One region of the Sphingomonas rhamnosi genome, then DNA from elsewhere that is predicted to be linked to it. Evidence: riboswitches for the same ligand, from Rfam matches in the RefSeq annotation. Region 1 holds a riboswitch; the other holds the start of a gene.
What was found. Region 1 has a riboswitch for cobalamin ahead of U1701_RS12135 (TonB-dependent receptor plug domain-containing protein). Riboswitches for the same ligand answer to the same signal wherever they lie in the genome.
Positions count from the first base shown of each region.

Region 1 (6,763 bases):
CGCCCGCGCCAGCATCACGCGCGCCCGCTCGCCACCCGACAGGTCGGTTGCGGTGCGGCCGGCAAGATGTGTGGTGCCGGTCTCGTCCATCGCGGCGTCGATCGCGGTTTGATCGGCGGCAGCGATCCGCGAGAACGGGCCTAGATGCGGCAGGCGCCCGAGCCCGACCAGCCGTTCGACCGACAACGACCAGTGCAACGCATAGGTCTGCGGCAGATAGGCGATGTGCCGGGCAAGCTCGGCACGGGGCAGGGCGGCGATATCCGCGCCGTCGACGGTGACCCGACCTGCATCGACCCCGACCAGCCCCAGCAGCGCGCGCGCGAACGTCGACTTGCCCGCGCCATTGGGGCCGACGATTCCGATCAACGCACCGGCGCCGAGCGAGACGGTCACGTCGTCAAGCACGCGTGTGCCGCCCAGGCTGACCGACAGGCCGTCTGCGGCGAGCGTCACCACAGGCGGCGTTCCTTGAGCAGGTAATGGATGAACACCGGCACGCCGAGGAATGCGGTCAGCACGCCGAGCTTGAGCGGAGTCGCAGTCGGGATCAGCCGCGTACCCAGATCGGCGCAGGTCAGCAGCGCGGCCCCGGCGAGCGCCGACGGGATCAGCACCGCCGACGGGCTGCGATCGGTCAGCGGGCGGACCAGATGCGGCACGATCAGCCCGATGAAACCGATGCTGCCCGCCACCGCGACCGCGCCGCCGACCCCGATCGCGATCCCCAGCATCAGTCGCAGCCGGACGCGCGCCAGATCGACGCCGAGCGTCCGCGCGGCATCCTCGCCGAGCGACAGCGCGTCAAGCGCGCGCGCGTCCCACAGCAGCAGCGCGGCGCCGATCACGACGCAAGGCAACGCGATCCAGACGTCGCCGAACGACCGATCCTCAAGGCTGCCGAGCAACCAGATGGTGATTTCCATCGCCGCGAACGGGTTGGGGGCAAGGTTCAGCGCAAGGCTGATCCCGGCGCCCGCCAGTGTCGCGATCGCGATCCCCGCGAGGATCAGGCTCAGCGTGCTCTCGCCGCGGCGCGACAGCCAGGCGAGAGGCAGAAGCGACAGCAGCGCGCTGACGATTGCCAGCAGCGGCAGCACGACCGGATGAACCACCGCCAGCTGCCAGTAGATCGCGACGACCGCGCCCAGCGCCCCCGCGGCGGACACCCCCAGCACGCCGGGATCGGCGAGGGGGTTGCGCAGATAGCCCTGCATCGACGCCCCGCTCAGACCCAGCATCGCGCCGATCAGCAACCCCAGCACCGCGCGCGGCAACCGCAATTGCCACAGGATCGCGCGCACGATCGGGTCACCCTGACCGGTCACCGCCTGCCACAACGCGGTCGGCGACAATTTGGCGGGACCGAGCAGCAGTGAGGCGAACCCGGAGAGTAGCAACACCGTCACCAGCAGCGGAAACATCCAGGCAGCATTGCGCGCGGGGGCGGATTTCGGCACGGCTAGGGCGTCCGGATCTGTCGGGCCCGTCACGGGCATGTCCCGGGCGCAGTGCGGATCGATAGCGGCGTTGACGGAGGAAACATAGTGCGGGGCAGGTGTCTGATCGGCGTGGCGGCGCTCGCGCTGCTCGGGGCGGCGCCGCCCCCCCCGCGTCCGCCCGTGATGCCCAAGCGCGTGGTGTCGCTCAACATGTGCGCCGACCAATTGCTGGTCGCGCTCGCCGACCCCGGCCAGATCGCCGCGCTGACCGAATGGGCGCGCGATCCGGAGCTGTCGTCGGTCGCGGTCCGTGCCCGCGCCTTCCCGTTCACGCACCGCAGCGCGGAGGAGGTCATGGCGCTGCGCCCCGATCTCGTCATCGGCGCGCCGTTCCGGACCAGCGCGGTGCTCGCGCCGCTGAAGGCGCGCGGTGTCAGGATGGTCGCGCTGCCGTGGGGCGACGGCGTACCGGGGATCGAGCAGGCGATCACGACGGTCGCCGATGCGGTCGGCCATCCCGATCGCGGGCGCCGGCTGATCGCGAAAATGCGCCGCGATCTGGCCGCGGTCGGCCCGCTGCCGGGGCGCCGGCGGGTCGCCGCCTATTACCAGCGCAGCGGCTATCTGACGGGATCGGGCACGCTAACCGACGACATGTTGCGCCGCGTGGGACTAGTGAACCTGGCGGCGAAGCTCGGCCGGCCGGCGCTGTCGACGCTATCGTTGGAGGAAATGGCATTGGCGCGTCCCGCCTTTCTGGTGATGGATACGGGCGTGCAGACCGGGTCGGATCGCGGGACCGCGGCGCTGCACCATCCGGTGCTCGATGCCGCGGTGCCCGCATCCCGCCACCTCTATATCCCGCAGGCGCTGACGGTCTGCGGCACGCCCGACTTCCCACGCGCGGTGGCGATGCTGGCGGCGCAGGTGCGCGCGGCGGACCGGGCGCGGTAGGTCAATATTCGATCCCCGCCTGCGCCTTGACGCCCTGTTCGCGGAACGGGTGCTTCACCAGCGTCATCTCGGTGACCAGATCCGCGATGTCGATCAGCGCTTGCGGCGCATTGCGGCCGGTGACGATGACATGCTTGTCGGCCGGCTTGGCGGCGAGCACCGCCAGCACCTCGTCGAGCGGCAGATAGTCGTAGCGCAGCACGATGTTGAGCTCGTCCGCCACCACCATCTTGTAGGCGGGATCGGCGATCATCCGCTTGACCTCGTCCCAGCCTTCGCCCGCCACCGCGATATCGCGCGCGCGGTCCTGCGTGTCCCAGGTGAAGCCTTCGCCCATCGGCTTGAACTCGACCAGATCGGGGAAGCGGTCGAACACCGGCTTCTCCCCCGTAGCCCACGCGCCCTTGACGAACTGGACCACCCCGACGCGCATGCCGTGGCCGATCGCGCGGACCACCATGCCGAGCGCCGCCGAGGTCTTGCCCTTGCCAGTGCCGGTATGGACGATCAGCAGGCCCTTTTCCTGCGTCTTGCCTGCGACGATGCGGTCGTGCGCGACCTTCATCTTCGCCATCTTCGCGTTGTGTTCTTCGTCGGTCCGTATCGCCATCACTCTGCTCCCGTTTCAGAAGTTCGCCCGGATGCCGCCATAGGCAGCCCGGCCCGGCGTCGCGAAGCTGAACACCTCCTCATACTGCTCGTTGGCGAGGTTCTCGATCCGCCCGAACACCGACAGGCGGTCGCTCAGCCGATAGTCGGCGTTGAGGTTGACCAGCACATATTCCTGCAGCGACACGCGTACCGGCAAATAGCTGGGATCGGTATAGGCGACGTCGTCCTGGCGCCCGTTGTACCGCACCGTCAGCGTGCCCGAGAACCGCTTGTCCGCGCTGAACACCGTCGTGTTGACGCTGGCGATATGCTTCGGCCGCCGCACCTCGACCGTGCCGTCCTCGCGCGCGTGCAGATAGGTATAGGCGAGATCGAAGCGCAGCTGGTCGATCGGCCGCGCCGAGGCGAACACCTCGACGCCGTGCTGGCGCGACAGCGTGTCGCGGTTGGCGGGCGTCGCGACATAGTCGGGCGCGGGATAGTCGGTATAGACTTCGTTCTCGAGCTTGCTGTCGAAATAGGTCGCGCCGATCGTCGCACGGCCGCCCGCAATCTCCTGATCGAGCCCGGCTTCCCACCCCTTGGACTTTTCGGGCTTCAGGTTCGGGTTGCCGATATAGCGGCCGTCGGAATAGCCGTAGAGCTCGAAATAGCCCGGGTTCTTGACGCCGGTACCGTACGCGCCGCGCGCGCGCAGGCCGAACGGCAGGCGGTATCCGGCCTGCAGCCGATAGGTGGTGGTGTCGTCGAACCGGTTGTTCTCGTCGCGCCGCACGGAGGCGCCGACGGTCAGCGCGTCGATCGTGCCTTCATATTGCCCGACGAACCCCCAATTCTCGGTCGAGCGGCGACCTTGGAACGCGAAATCGGACGGCGTGGTGTTGCGGAACTGCTCGCGTTCGAAATCGACCGCGCCGGTGATCCGGCTGACGAGGCGACCGGTGTCGAGCCGATAGCTGCTCTCGAACGACCCCTTGTAGCGCTGCCCCGTGTCGCCGAAGTCGAGCCCGGCATCGGTGTAGCTCTTGCGCGTCGTGTCCGCGAACTGCCCGGTCAGCGCGTTGGTCCAGTGGCCGTCGGCCAGCGTCAGGTCCGCGCGCACCAAACCGTAGAATGCGTCGTTGCGGTAATGCACCCCCGGGCTGTCGACGGTGTAGCCGAACAGCGGACCGTCGAGCGCGGTATTGTTGCTCAGCGCGTCGGTATAGCTGTAGCGGCCGACGCCGGTCAGCTTGAACATGGCGGACGGCGTCCAGCTCGCCTTGGCGCTGGCGCCGATGCTGGTCGACCCGACATCGCGCGTGCCGCCGCGCGCGGTCGGCGTCCCGTCGGCGCGGTACAGCGAACTCGACAGCGCGTAGTCGATCGTGTCGCTGGCGCCCGCCACGCGCGCGCTGCCCGATGCGGTGCCGAACGATCCGCCCTCGGCGCGCACGCTGCTGCCCGGCGCCTCGCGACCGGTCAGCGTGATGTACTGGATCACGCCGCCGATCGCGTCGGAGCCGTACAATGCGGACTGCTGTCCGCGCAGCACCTCGACCTTGGCGGCCTGGTCGGCGATCAGCGTGCCGAAATCGAATTCGCCCTGATAGGGGTCGGACGCCTCGATGCCGTCGATCAGCACGAGCACATGGTTGCTCTCGCTGCCGCGGATCCGGACCTGGGTCAGCCCGCCGACCCCGCCGACGCGGTTGACCGCGACACCGGGCACGTTGCGCAGCACGTCCGACAGGATCCGCGTCTGGCGCAGTTGCAGCGTTTCGTCGTCGATCACCGTGATCGACGCGGGCAGGTCGCGGATCTGCGTGCCGTCGCCCGATCGCGAGGCGGTGACGACGATCACATTGCCCTCCGCGTCGCGGGTCGGAAGCGTCGGATCGCTCTGCGCGAGCGCAGGCGTGGCGGCGGCGCCGAACACCATCGGTGCCAGCAGCGAAATGAAAACGGTCTTCATGAATAGTCCCCCCGCGTCGTCCGGACGATGCGACTGGGGCCATTCTCGCAAGCGCGAACACCGGGATCGACCCAGCCGAACGGACGCGAACGTCCGGCTGCACCGCCTCCCGCCTGCGGCCCCGGCCGCACTGCTCGTCGCTCGAACGGAAAACTATCCGTGCCCTGGCCATCCCCTGGACCACAGCATGAGCGACAGCGCCGGCAGGTCTCCTGGCTCACGGGTCGATGCTCGACAGGCGCCTTCCCAGGTCGGTGGACCCAGTGGCTGTCCGGTGTGATCACCGGACGTGCCCGTCTCGCTATCCGCTTACAGTTGCAGGGACAGCCGCGGCTTTGGACGGGAACCCCGTCCGCACCGCATTCCGCAATTAAGCCCCTTGCGGGGCACCGGCGCAATCATTCGGACCGCGGCCTGGGCCACGATCCGAGCGCCCGCAGTACGGCAAAGATGCTGCGTGGCCAATCCCGTTTCGCGCCGACGCTTGGAGGATGCGCTGGACCTTGGCCTTCCGCCGGAGCGTTCCCTTATTGCGGTGAGGCCGGGTACGCGCCCAGTTCGCTGCTGATCGCGCGCGCCGCCTCGGCGACGTGCGGCTGGATCTGCAGCATCGTCGCGTCGTCGAGATATTGCGCGGCGGCGGCGACGTTGATCGCGCCGATGATCTGCCCGGTCGCGTTGCGCACCGGCGCGCAGACCGAGTTGATGTGGTCGGGCGCCGACCCGATCTGGAGCAGCACGCCGGCCTCGCGCACCCGCGCCAGCTGGTCCTCCAACCCCGCCTGGCGGTAGCGCGGGTCTACCAGCTTGACGATCTTCGCCGCGGCGGCCGGCGCGTCGTCGGACATCAGCGTCTTGCCCAGCCCGGTTTCGGGCAGCAGCCGACGCGTCCCCGGCTGGGTCGTCACCGCGAGCCGCTCGGTGCCTGCCGCGCGCAGCAGATGGACCGAGTAATTGCCCTCGCGGCGCGCCAGGAACGCGCTGAGCCCGGTCTGTATCGCAAGCGCATCGAGGTGCGGTTTGGCGATGGTCACGATGTCGGTATAGGCCGCCGTCGAATGCCCCAGCTGCAGCAGCTTGCTGCCCCCGCGCAAACGCCCGTCGCTGGCCAAAGTCAGGTAATTGCGCGCGGTCAGCGCCGCCACCAGCCGATAGACCACGCCGCGGTTCATCCCCGACTGGCGGATCAGCTCCAGGATCGGCATCGGATCATGCGTGACGCGTTCGAGCAGGTCGAGCCCGCGTTCCAGAGTCTGCGCGCCCAGCACCGCCTTCGTCCCGCCGGTCTCGTCGGTGTCCGAAACCTGCTTGATGCTGTCACCGGTCATGCTGCTATCCTCATCATGCCGCACGGTGATGCGCGGTCGTTCGGCTTGGCGCGTATCGCGCTTTGCCCGACCGCAAAAGGGCTGTTTGCCAATCGACGAAACCGATGTGGTTGAAAGCCGGATACGCAATCGCGGCCGCCGGGTGTATGACGCCTGTTACCGCCGGCGAAAGGCCGGGGCAGAGAGGAGCTGAAGCATGGCAGACGGTATGAAGAGCGCGATCGATGACGGCACCGCCGCGGCCGAGGAGGTCGGCGACGCGATCCGCAACGGCGCAGCGAAGGCGCGCGAAGCCTTTTCCGAACGCATCGCCGACCCCGCCGCGCGTGCGGCCGAGGCGATGAAGGCGTCCGGCGAACAGGTCGCAAAGGGTGGTTCGGCGATCGGCATCACGATGATCGAACAGGCGGAAAAGAATGCGCGCGAGGCGTTCGCGGCGATGCGCGCCGCGGCGGAAGCGAAAGACCTGTCCG
Region 1 is NZ_JAXOJJ010000005.1:118,836-125,598, forward strand. It holds gene U1701_RS12115 (ABC transporter ATP-binding protein) at 1-459, opposite strand, end outside; gene U1701_RS12120 (FecCD family ABC transporter permease) at 453-1,424, opposite strand; gene U1701_RS12125 (ABC transporter substrate-binding protein) at 1,548-2,396, shown strand; gene cobO (cob(I)yrinic acid a,c-diamide adenosyltransferase) at 2,398-3,006, opposite strand; gene U1701_RS12135 (TonB-dependent receptor plug domain-containing protein) at 3,022-4,962, opposite strand; cobalamin riboswitch at 5,148-5,371, opposite strand; gene U1701_RS12140 (IclR family transcriptional regulator) at 5,490-6,290, opposite strand; gene U1701_RS12145 (phasin family protein) at 6,487-6,763, shown strand, end outside.

Region 2 (6,763 bases), on a different contig from region 1:
ATCCCGACACCGCGTCGAACTGCCGATCGCCGCGGAAGAACCGCAGATCGTCGCCCGGGGTCCGTGCCGCCAGATCGGTATGCTCATAGCGCAATCCGCCCTCCAGCCGGATCGGCCCGCTGGCATATTGCTGCAGCGTGAACAGGCCGGTCTGGTTGGTTTCGTTCCGGGGCAGGAAGGCCTCATCGCCGACGACGTTGAAGATCCGGTTGAAATACTGGACGCCCGATGCGCCCTGCCAACCGCCGCGATCGGCCTGGACGAGTTCGAGCCGTCCTTCGAGCCCCTTGTTGTAGAAGGCGGTGCCGACCGAATTGTCTTCTTCCAGCTCGAAATGGCGATAGCTCGCCTGGCCGGCGCGGAAGCGGATGCGGTCGAGGAAACCGCCGCCGGTCTGCACTTCCCCGCGGATGTCGAAGCGGTTCTGGACGACGTCGAGCCGCGGCGCCTCCTGCTCCTGGCCGACCGCGGTCGCGTAGCGGACGGGAACGCCGTACAGGCTGTCGTAATGGCTGTAGGACACGCCGAGATTGCCGGTATCGGTGATGATCGCGGCGCCGACGCCCGCGGTCCAGGTTTCGCTCGCCGAATTGAGCAGCGTGTTGCGCAGGCCGGCATTGGCGGCGAAGTCGATCGGTTCGTCGGTATCCTGCGGGAGCCCGACCTGGCTGAGCGCGGCGGCGCGCGCCGGGGCGGAGAGCAGATAGCCCTTGCCGGTGCGCAGATCGTCGGACTTCAGATACGAACCATCGGCATGGAGCACGAGGTGCTCGCCGACCGCGACGTCGCCTACCATGCCGCCCGATCGCTCGTTCGCCGCGGACCCGTAATTGGCGATGCCGTTCACGCGGTAGCCGTTGGCGGGCACGGTGCGCGGGATACGCGTGTCGATGACGTTGACGACGCCGCCGACCGCGGACGATCCGAACAGCAGCGCCGACGGTCCGCGCAGCACCTCGATCCGCTCGGCGAGCAGCGGGTCGATGATCACCGCGTGATCGACGCTGGTGTTCGACACGTCGATCGATCCGATCCCGTCGGTCAGCACGCGCACACGATCACCCTGGAAACCGCGCAGGATCGGCCGCGAGGCGTTGGGCCCGAACGAGGTTGCCGACACGCCCGGCTGGCGCGCGAGCGTCTCGCCGATCGTCGGGCGCAGTTCGCGGGTCAGTTCGGCGCCGGTCAGCACCGACGTGCCCTGCAGCACATCGGCCTCGCTGCGCGACACGGGCGCGGTGACGATGATGTCCTGCGGCGGGGCGGGGGCGGGATTGGCGGGCACGGACTGCGCCAGCCCCGGGGTCGCGACCAGAATCGCAAGCATGCTGGCACCGAGAATCATCTTCATACGCCGAACTCCTGAATGTCGCGGCGCTGCTAGCGCTTAATGATACAACGTATCAAGCATGAAATCTCCACGTCGGCGTTTTGTGCCGGATGCGCCGGTTGTGCGCGCTGGGCACGGGTGGCACGCGGCGGCGGCGATATTGGGGGGAACGGGTATGCGCGAGCCATCGGCCCGCGGGCTGATCGTGTCGGCACCGCGATCGGGCGGCGGCAAGACGGTCGTGACGATAGGGTTGCAGCGTGCGCTGATCCGCCGTGGGTTCCGCGTCGGTGGCGCCAAGACCGGGCCGGATTACATCGACCCGGCGTTTCATGCCGCCGCGACCGGACGCGCGTCACGGAACCTGGACGGGTTCGCGATGACGCCCGCAACGATTGCGGCGCTGGTCGTCGACCTCGCCGATGACGTCGACCTGATCGTCGCCGAAGGCGCGATGGGCTTGTACGACGGTCTCCCGCACGGTGCCGCGACCGGTGCGACCGCGGACATCGCCCGCTCGCTCGACTGGCCCGTCTTGCTGGTGCTCGACGCGGCGGCAGCAGCACAGACCGTGGCGGCGGTCGCGCACGGCTTGGCGCGCTTTCCGGGGGCGCCGGCCATCATGGGCGCGGTCATCAACCGGTGCGCCAGCCCGCGCCACCGGCGGATGATCGAGGCCGGGTTCGCGCGGATCGGGATGCCGTTGTTCGGCTTTCTGCCGACCGATCCGCGGATGACGCTGCCGTCGCGACATTTGGGCCTGGTGCAGGCTGGCGAGACGGCGGATCTGGAGACGCGTATCGAGGCGATGGCAGACTGCGTCGACGAGCATCTCGATCTGGAGTCGATCATTGCGGCGAGCGGCGGCGTAAAAGCAGTGGCGGCAGAGGTGCGCCTGGCAGGGACGAGGTTCCGCCCGCCGGGTCAGCGGATCGCCATCGCGCGCGATGCCGCCTTCGCGTTTCTGTATCCGCACCTGCTCGACGGCTGGCGACGCGCCGGCGCCGAGATCGCATGGTTTTCACCGCTGGCCGACGAGGCGCCAGCGGACGACGCCGATGCGTGCTGGCTTCCCGGCGGCTATCCCGAACTCCATGCCGGGACGCTGGCAGGCAACGCAGGGTTCCTGCGTGGACTGCGGGCGTTCGCGCGGACGCGACCGGTACACGGCGAATGCGGTGGCTATATGGTGCTCGGGCAGACGCTGCGCGATGCCGATGGCGTCGTCCACGCCATGGCCGGGCTGCTGCCAGTGGACACCAGCTTCGCCGACCGGCGGTTGACGCTCGGCTATCGCCGCGTGACGTGGCGCGAAGCGACCGCGTTCTCCGACGCTGGCGAGACGCGTCGCGGGCACGAATTCCATTATGCCACCATCACCGGCGGTGCGCCCGCCAATCTCGCGGAAATCACCGACGGCGAGGGCGCGGTCCTGCCCGTCGCGGGGCACCGCGAAGGACAGATAACGGGGTCGTTCTTTCACCTGATCGCCTGATCCGACCCCGGATTGACGCGGTGGCCGGCCCGCCGTAGCACGGGGATCGCGTCAGGTTCCCCAGCGATGGGGATGAAAAGGGAACGGGAAAACCCCGGCTGCCCCTGCAACTGTAAGCGGCGAGTCGCCATGCCACATGCCATTGGGATTTCGGTCCTGAGAAGGCGGCACGATCGACATTGACCCGCTAGCCAGGAGACCTGCCCGACGCGGTCGTCTTTCGTCCGGCCAGGGTGCGCCGAACGGACGGGGAAAACCCGCGTGACGACATCGCCGACCTGCGCTTCGCAGGGGTCGGAGGTGTGCGCCTCTTCCCCCTTCGTGGCTCGGGTCCCGAAGTCATGAAGGGGTTGATCGTGAAGACATTGTTACTCGCCGGATTATGCACCGGCCTGCTGGCGCCAATATCGGCGTTTGCCCAGGAAGCCTCCAGACCCGACGCCGCCGCCGACAGCGACGCCGGCATGATCGTCGTCACCGCGACACGTACACCGACCGCGCTCGATCGGGTCGCCGCGTCGGTCACCGTGCTCGACAAGGTGGCGATCGATCGCAATCAGGATCTGAGCGTCGCCGACCTGCTGCTCCGCACGCCCGGCGTCAGCCTGTCGCGCAACGGCGGGTACGGCACCAACACGAGCTTGCGCATTCGCGGCGCCGAGACCGACCAGACCGTCGTGGTGATCGACGGGGTCAAGCTCAACGACCCGTCGTCGGCGGGCGGCGGCTATAACTTCGCGAACCTGCTGGTGGGGGATGCGAGCCGGATCGAGGTGCTGCGTGGGCCGCAATCGATCCTGTGGGGCAGCCAGGCGATCGGCGGCGTCGTCAACATCGTCACGCCGCTGCCGACCCGCGATCTGGAAGGCAGCTTCGACGTCGAGGCGGGATCGCGCGAGACGGTCAGCGCCCGCGCCGGTCTCGGTGGCCGCACCGGACCGCTCGCCTGGCGGATCGGCGGGCAGACCTTCACCACCGATGGCGTCTCGGCGATCGCGCCGGCGTTCGGGGGCAAGGAGCATGACGGCTACACCAACCGCTCCGTCACGGGCCGCGCGGTGCTCGACATCGCGCAGGGGCTCACAGCGGACGTCCGCGGCTATTATTCCGACGGTCGTGCTGATCTCGATTCGACCAGCGGAGACACCGCCGACTATACGCTCAACCGCGAATTCGTCGGCTATGCCGGACTGAACCTCGACCTGTTCGACGCGCGCCTGCGCAACCGGGTGGCCTATGGCTACACCGACACCGACCGCGACAATTACGGGCCGGCGCGCGCGCGACAGAAGTCGTTCGATTCCGCCGGTCGCAACGAGCGGATCGAGTATCAGGGCAGCCTTGCGATCGCCAAGGGCTGGGATGCTACTTTCGGCGTCGAGAACGAACGCTCGCGCTTCCGCAGCGTGTCGCCGTCCGCCTCGCTGGCGGTACCGATCCCTGCGGCCTCGCGCGGCAAGGCCGAGATCACGGGGGTATATGGCCAGCTCAGCGGGACGATCGTCGACGGCCTGACGTTGACCGGCGGAATCCGCAACGACGACCACAGCCGGTTCGGGTCGAAGACGCTGGTGTCGGGCGGGGGCGTCTGGGTGCTGCCGACCGGCACCGTGCTCCGCGCCAACTACAGCGAGGGGTTCAAGGCGCCCACGCTGTACCAGCTCTTTTCCGAATACGGGAACCAGGCGCTGGCACCGGAGCGCGCGCATGGTTGGGAAGCGGGGGCCGAGCAACGGTTCCTGGACGGCGCCGTCGCGTTCGGCGGCACCTATTTCGAGCGGCGGACCGGCGACCAGATCGTATTTTCAGGCTGCCCGGCGCGGCCTACACAAGCGGCGAACCCGCTTTGCTTCCAGCCCGGCACGACGGTCGCGCGATCGGGCTACTACCAGAACATCGCGCGGGCGTTCGCGCGCGGTATCGAGGCGGTCGGGCGCGTGGCAATCGGCAGTCGCGTCAGCGCCGACGCCAATTACAGCTGGACGGTATCGGAGGATCGCTCGGCCGGCGCGACCTATGGCAACTGGCTGCCGCGCCGTCCGCGCCATAGCGCGAATGCATCGGCGACCTACACGCTGCCCGGGGGCGCGTCGCTCGGCGCGGCGGTGCGCTGGTCGGGAAGGACGTTCGACAACGCCGCGAACACCACCCGGCTGGACGCGTACACGCTGGTCGACCTGCGGGCGGAGCTGCCGCTGTCGTCCGAGGTTCGGCTGTTCGCGCGTGCGGAAAACCTCTTCGATGAGCAGTATCAGACGACGTATCGGTACGGCACGCTGGGCCGGAGCATCTACGCCGGCCTGCGGGGGCGGTTCTAATGGGGGGCAAGATCATGACGCGTGCATCGACCACATGGATTCTATTGCTGACGATCGCGAGCACGGCGACGACCCTCGTCTTCGCCTGCGCGACGCCGTTTCCCGCGCTGGCGGCACTGGCAGCGGTGCACATGCACCGGCGCGACGGCGTGATGCTGATGATCGCTTCGTGGGTCGCCAGCCAGGCAGTCGGGTTCTGTGTGCTCGGCTATCCGCGTGACGCGAGCACTCTAGCCTGGGGCGCGGCGATCGGGCTCGCCGCGATCGCCGGCGTACTGGCCGCCGGTGCAGCGGCTAGGGGGACGCCAGCGGTCCGGCTGGTCCTTGCCTATGTCGCAGCGTTCGCAGGCTTCAAGCTCGCGATCCTGGTGGCGTCGCTGGCGTTGGGCGGGGTCGGCACCGCGCTGTCGGTGGAGATCATGACCCGGCAATTCGTGCGCAACGGCGCGATCCTGATCGGGCTGCTCGCGCTGTATCATGCGCTGCGCGGGGCGGGCATACCCGCCCCTGCACGCCGGAGCGCGCTCGCGTGATGCTGGTTCCCGCCGCCGACGGGCCCGCGGTAGTCGCCTGCAACACCTGCCGCTTGTCCGACGATGCGCGTGAGGATACGGCCGGAGCACGCGGCGGCGCGCGCCTGGTTGCGGCGTTGCGCGCGGTACAGGCGGCCGACCCCGCCTATGCCGGCGTCGCGGTGCAGGAGATGCCGTGCCTGTTCGCCTGCCAGGACTTCTGCACCGTTCACCTGCGCGCGGCGGGCAAGGTGGGGTATGTGCTCGGCCGCTTCACGCCGGACGAAGACGCGGCGCGCGCGATCCTCGATTATGCGCGGCTCTATGCAGAGAGCGAGATGGGGCAGGTTCCCTTCAAGCAATGGCCGGCGGGGGTGAAGGGGCATTTCATCACTCGCACGCCCCCCGAAGGCTATGTCGTCGCATGACGATGTTCGACACGGTCGCCGCCTTCGACGCCGCGCTCGCGCGCTTGCCTGCCGCCGACAGCGACGCGCGCGCGGCCGCCGCGGCGCGGCAGGATCGGTTGACCAAGCCACGTGGGTCGCTCGGCCGCGTCGAGGAGATCGCGCTGTTCCTCGCGGGGTGGCAGCGTCGCGCGATCCCCCAGCTCGATCATGCGCGGGCGGCAATCTTTGCGGGCAATCACGGGGTGGTGGCACGCGGGGTCAGCGCGTTTCCCGCGTCGGTGACCGCACAGATGGTTGCGAACTTCGAAGCTGGGGGCGCGGCGATCAACGCGCTCGCACTCGTGGCGGGGCTGGAACTCGTCATCGTCCCGATCGCGCTCGACACGCCAACCGCCGACTTTACGCAAGGCCCGGCGATGTCCGAAGCCGAGTGCCTCGCCGCGCTGCAGGCCGGGGCTGCGGTGGTCGACGATCGCCTAGACCTGCTGGTGCTCGGCGAGATGGGTATCGGCAATTCGACCGCTGCGGCGGCATTGTGCGCGCGCAGCTTCGGCGGGGACGGCGCCGCGTGGGTCGGGCCGGGGACGGGCGTCGATCATCACGGGCTGATGCGGAAAGTCGCGACGGTGGACGCGGGTCTGGCATGCCACGCCGACGCGCCGCGCACCGCGTTCGAGACGCTGCGTCGGCTGGGCGGG
Region 2 is NZ_JAXOJJ010000008.1:13,083-19,845, reverse strand. It holds gene U1701_RS15560 (TonB-dependent receptor) at 1-1,351, opposite strand, end outside; gene U1701_RS15555 (cobyrinic acid a,c-diamide synthase CobB) at 1,506-2,825, shown strand; cobalamin riboswitch at 2,862-3,047, shown strand; gene U1701_RS15550 (TonB-dependent receptor plug domain-containing protein) at 3,167-5,143, shown strand; gene U1701_RS15545 (hypothetical protein) at 5,158-5,676, shown strand; gene U1701_RS15540 (DUF1636 domain-containing protein) at 5,676-6,083, shown strand; gene cobT (nicotinate-nucleotide--dimethylbenzimidazole phosphoribosyltransferase) at 6,080-6,763, shown strand, end outside.
Region 2: linked by a shared signal. The riboswitch ahead of U1701_RS15550 (TonB-dependent receptor plug domain-containing protein) and the one ahead of U1701_RS12135 (TonB-dependent receptor plug domain-containing protein) in region 1 are both predicted to bind cobalamin.